2 regions of the Geothermobacter ehrlichii genome follow, and region 2 is predicted to be linked to the other one. Evidence: riboswitches for the same ligand, from Rfam matches in the RefSeq annotation. Region 2 holds a riboswitch; the other holds the start of a gene.
The links. Region 2 has a riboswitch for molybdenum cofactor ahead of EDC39_RS13635 (substrate-binding domain-containing protein). Riboswitches for the same ligand answer to the same signal wherever they lie in the genome.

Region 1 (2,195 bases), on a different contig from region 2:
TTCGGCTTTTCGGAAGATGGCGGCCACCCGGTCGAGCAGGGCCCGGTCGATTTGCAGCAGCTTTTTCAGATCGAAAAAGACCCCCTTCTCTTCCGCCTCGGCCTTCATCCCCTCGACCAGATCGACGACCCGCTGCTCATCCACGCTGCGGGAGAATTTGAAGGCGACCCGGTGGTAGCGCTCGATGTCGATTCCCTGGGCCTTTCCCCGTTGCCGCCAGCGGTCGAACAGCTCCAGGGCCGCTTCGGTGCAGTCGGGATAGAGGCTCTCGCCGCGGCTGCTTTCGTCATAGGGAAGCAGATGGCTGACCAGAGCGAAGCTCGCCCCCCGGGCGGCGGCCCAGCGCAGGGTGTCGCAGAGCAGGTGGAGATTCTGCCGCATCAGCACGAACTCGATGCCGATCGCAAGGCCGGGGCGTTCGGTCCGCGCGGCCCGCAGGGCGGCGAAGGCCCGTTCGACCGCCTGCAGCTCGCCCCCCTGGCGCAGGGTGCGAAAAGCCTCGGGCGAGCTGGCGTCGACCGACAGGCAGATTCGATCGATGCCGGCCGCCGCCAGGGATCGGGCGCGCGCTTCGTCGAGCAGCAGCCCGTTGCTCTGAAAGCCGATCCAGCCGTGTTCGGGCATCTGCCGGCGGGCCAGGCGGATGAACTCGTCGATCCGGGGATGCAGCAGCGATTCGCCGATGCCGTTCAGGACCAGCGCCTCCAGCTGCTTCATGGCCGGCAGCAGTGCGCTGAAGGTCTCGGCGCTCATCTCCCCCTCCTGGATCCGGCCACCCGGGGCCTGCTTGACGCACATGGCGCAGCCGAGGTTGCAGTGCGAGGTGAGCTCGACGAACAGCTTGCCGGGATGGTCGCGAAAAGCGGGGGGCGGCTGTGTCTGGCGGGGATTCGAAAACGACATCGGTGCTCCTTGCTGCGGGAGAGATCTCAGTATGCCGGAGGTAGGTCCGCTGAGTAAAGAGCGGGAATTTTAATCGACGAAGGTGCCAAATCTCATTTTCAAGGTATGCTTGTGTTTTGTTCATGCTTTAATAGGTTGTTGAAAACTGTTGCGGTTGGCGATACGGTGTTGAAAACGGCCTCAAAATGCTCATTTACTGGTATGTAAACTGCGCTTTGTCAGCCGTTTTCGCCTTGTCTTGCCCGCCCTCATTACGTTTTTCAACACCCATGTAAAGAGAGTTTGACTCCGAGCCCGGCTGCCTAAGGGGATTGCCTATGGCGAAGGGCCGATGGGTTGGGCCGGAAACGGCTCCGCCTCCCTGGTGGAAAGGAGAGGGACTGGTCTTTTTAGCGTCAAAGGAGAGTTGTAAATGGACAAGATCGTCAGAATCGACATGGGGGCGGAAGGTGGTCCGAAAGTCACGACCGAGCCGGTCGGAGAATATGCCGGTCTCGGCGGACGGGCGATTACCTCACTGATCGTCAGCAGGGAGGTCGATCCTCTCTGCCATCCCCTAGGGGCCGAGAACAAGCTGGTGATTGCGCCCGGCATGTTGAGCGGTTCGACCGGGGCCATGACCGGGCGGCTTTCGGTCGGCTGCAAGAGTCCGCTGACCGGCACCATCAAGGAGTCGAATGCCGGCGGCCAGGCCGCCCAGGTGCTGGCGCGGATCGGTTACGCCGCCATCGTTATCGAGGGCAAGCCGGCCGGGGACGATCTCTACAAGATCATCGTCACCCCGGACGAGGTGCGGGTCGAGGTCGATAACAGCCTGAAACTGCTCGACAACTATCCTCTGATCGAAAAGCTGCGCGGCGAGTACGGCGACAAGGTGGCCTACATGTCGATCGGTTCGGCCGGCGAGCGGCTGATGCTCGCTGCCTCCATTGCCTGCACCGATCCGGAGCTGCGTCCCACCCGTCACTGCGGTCGCGGCGGCGTCGGTGCGGTCATGGGTTCGAAAAGGGTGAAGGCTATTGTCCTCGATGACGCCGGGCAGAAGCCCCGGGCGCCGAAAAATCCGGAGGCCTTCCGCGATGCCAACCGCAAGTTCGTCGAGGGGCTGCGCAAGCACCCGGTAACCGGCGAAGGCCTGCCGGCCTACGGAACCAACGTGCTGACCAACGTGCTCAACGAAGCCGGCGGCTATCCGACCCGCAACTTCTCTTCGGGCGTGTTCGAAGGCGGCGCCAGACTGAGCGGCGAGGCCCTGGCCGAGCTGGAGATCAAACGCGGCGGGGTCGCCACCC
Region 2 (2,195 bases):
GCCTATTTCACCGTCGACGGCGAGCCCGGCTGCAGGGTCGATGTCTGTCGCAGCTGCAGCGGTTACCTGAAGGTGGTCGACAGCCGCCAGAGGGGTGAGGGGCTGCCACTGGAAGTCGAGGATGCCGCCACGCTGCAGCTCGATGTGCTGGCTGCCAGGGAAGGATTCAGTCGCGGCAAGAAGGAAACAACGGGTTGCTGAAGGAGGTGCGGCATGATGGCCGTGAGCGACATCGTTCCCGCGACAACCGGGATTGTCCTGGCCGGTGGCGAGAGCCGGCGCATGGGGAGCGACAAGTCACTGCTGCCGCTGGACGGCGAACGTTTCATCGAACGCATCTTCCGGCTGATGGCGGAGCTTTTCGATGAGGTCCTGATCGTCACCAATGCGCCCGAACTCTATGCCGACATTGCGTGCCGCAAGGTGCCTGACGTCTACCGGGGCCGGGGGGCGCTGGCGGGAATTCACGCCGGTCTGCGTCATGCCCGCAGCCCGCAGATTTTCGTCGTTGCCTGCGACATGCCCTTTCTGCGGCCGGAACTGATTCGCCATATCTGCCGGACGAACCGGTGGGATGTTCACGTTCCACGAACAGCTTCAGGACTGGAGCCGCTGCACGCCTGCTATCGCAAGGCCTGCCTGCCGGCCATGGAAAGGATTCTGCGAAAAGGCGGCCGTCGCATCGTCGATTTCTTTCCGGCGGTCAGGGTGGCGGAAATGTCGCCCGCGGTCTGGCGGCGCCATGACCCGGAGGGGCTCTCCTTTCTCAACGTCAATACGCCACAGGACTATTTTGCCCTGCGCCGGACCGTGCTTGCCGGCAACGACGGCATGGTGGGCCAGTGAGGTTTTTTTCTTCAGCCTGATTCAGGTTCAGGGGCGACAGGCCCGGATTCCTTCCTTTCTTGTTCCCTTTTCAAACACACATGAAAGATAAAGCCCGGAAGGGCTGGGCAGCATCTGTCGCGAGGGATGGCAGACAGGAGCTTCGGTATGGCGGACCGGAGGAGCGATGGAAATCCATATCTACCTGGGTGACGAAAAAAGGGTGCAAAATGAAAAACTACAGGCTATTATGGTAACAAAATACTGTTTTACTGGGGGCTGAGGTTCGTTCGGTCATGAAGGTGGACGCCACCGACCCGGAAAACAGAACCAAGTGAATCTCCGAGCCGTTTCACCTAAAGGGTCTGTGGCCCCAGGGTGGACGGCCAATGGGTACGGCGGGAAACGGCCGTGCCTCCCACGTTTGGAAAGGAGAGCTGGCCGGCGCGACTTTTGGGCGCGGCGGAAGAGGGCCTCTTTCCATGCGGATTGGGGTCTTTTTACTGCCTGAATGCCTGAAGCCACGACCCGCCGAAAGGAGAGATGGGATGAAAATCTGGCTGCAGACCATGCTGCTTCTGATTGTTTTTCTGGCCGTGCCCGCCTTTGCCGTCGAGCATCTGCGTCTGGCGACCACCACTTCGACCGAGAATTCCGGTCTGCTGGCCGTTTTGCTGCCACCGTTCGAGCAGGCCAACAACTGCCGGGTCGACGTCATCGCCGTCGGCACCGGCAAGGCCCTCAAGCTTGGCGAGACCGGGGATGTCGACGTGGTCCTGGTGCATGCCCGCAGCAAGGAAGACAAGTTCGTCGCCGCCGGTTACGGCGTCGACCGGCGCGACGTGATGTACAACGATTTCGTCATTCTCGGGCCGAAGGACGATCCGGCCGGCATCGCCGGACTCGCGGATGCCGCAATGGCCATGCGCCGGATCGCCCGGGCGAAGGCGACCTTCGTCTCGCGCGGCGACGATTCCGGCACCCATACCCGGGAGAAGCAGCTCTGGCAGGCCGCCGGTGTCGTGCCGAGGGGCGACTGGTACCTGGAGGCCGGTCGCGGCATGGGTGAGGTGCTCACCATGGCCGATGAGCGGCAGGGCTACACGCTCAGCGACCGTGGCACCTTCCTTGCCTACCGGGGCAAGATCGAGCTTGCGGTTCTGGTCGAGGGGGACCGGCGCCTGTTCAATCCCTATGGTGTCATCATGGTCAACCCGGCCCGACATCCGCACGTCAAGGTCGAGCTGGCGCGGAAATTCATGGATTTTCTGACCTCGGCCGAGGGTCGGAAGCTGATCACCGGCTACCGGCGCAACGGCGAACAGCTCTTTTACGTCGCCGACTGACGGGAGTCGCCCTTGGGTTATCTG

Region 1: it holds a riboswitch for molybdenum cofactor, as region 2 does, so the genes downstream of both, EDC39_RS04070 (aldehyde ferredoxin oxidoreductase family protein) here and EDC39_RS13635 (substrate-binding domain-containing protein) in region 2, are expected to answer to the same signal.

What each region holds. Positions count from the first base shown of each region.
Region 1 covers NZ_VNIB01000003.1:18,204-20,398, forward strand. The annotation lists gene EDC39_RS04065 (radical SAM/SPASM family putative metalloenzyme maturase) at 1-903, opposite strand, end outside; molybdenum cofactor riboswitch at 1,178-1,294, shown strand; gene EDC39_RS04070 (aldehyde ferredoxin oxidoreductase family protein) at 1,316-2,195, shown strand, end outside.
Region 2 covers NZ_VNIB01000016.1:4,335-6,529, reverse strand. The annotation lists gene EDC39_RS13645 (formate dehydrogenase accessory protein FdhE) at 1-201, shown strand, start outside; gene mobA (molybdenum cofactor guanylyltransferase) at 214-846, shown strand; molybdenum cofactor riboswitch at 1,154-1,276, shown strand; gene EDC39_RS13635 (substrate-binding domain-containing protein) at 1,374-2,171, shown strand; gene EDC39_RS13630 (ABC transporter permease) at 2,184-2,195, shown strand, end outside.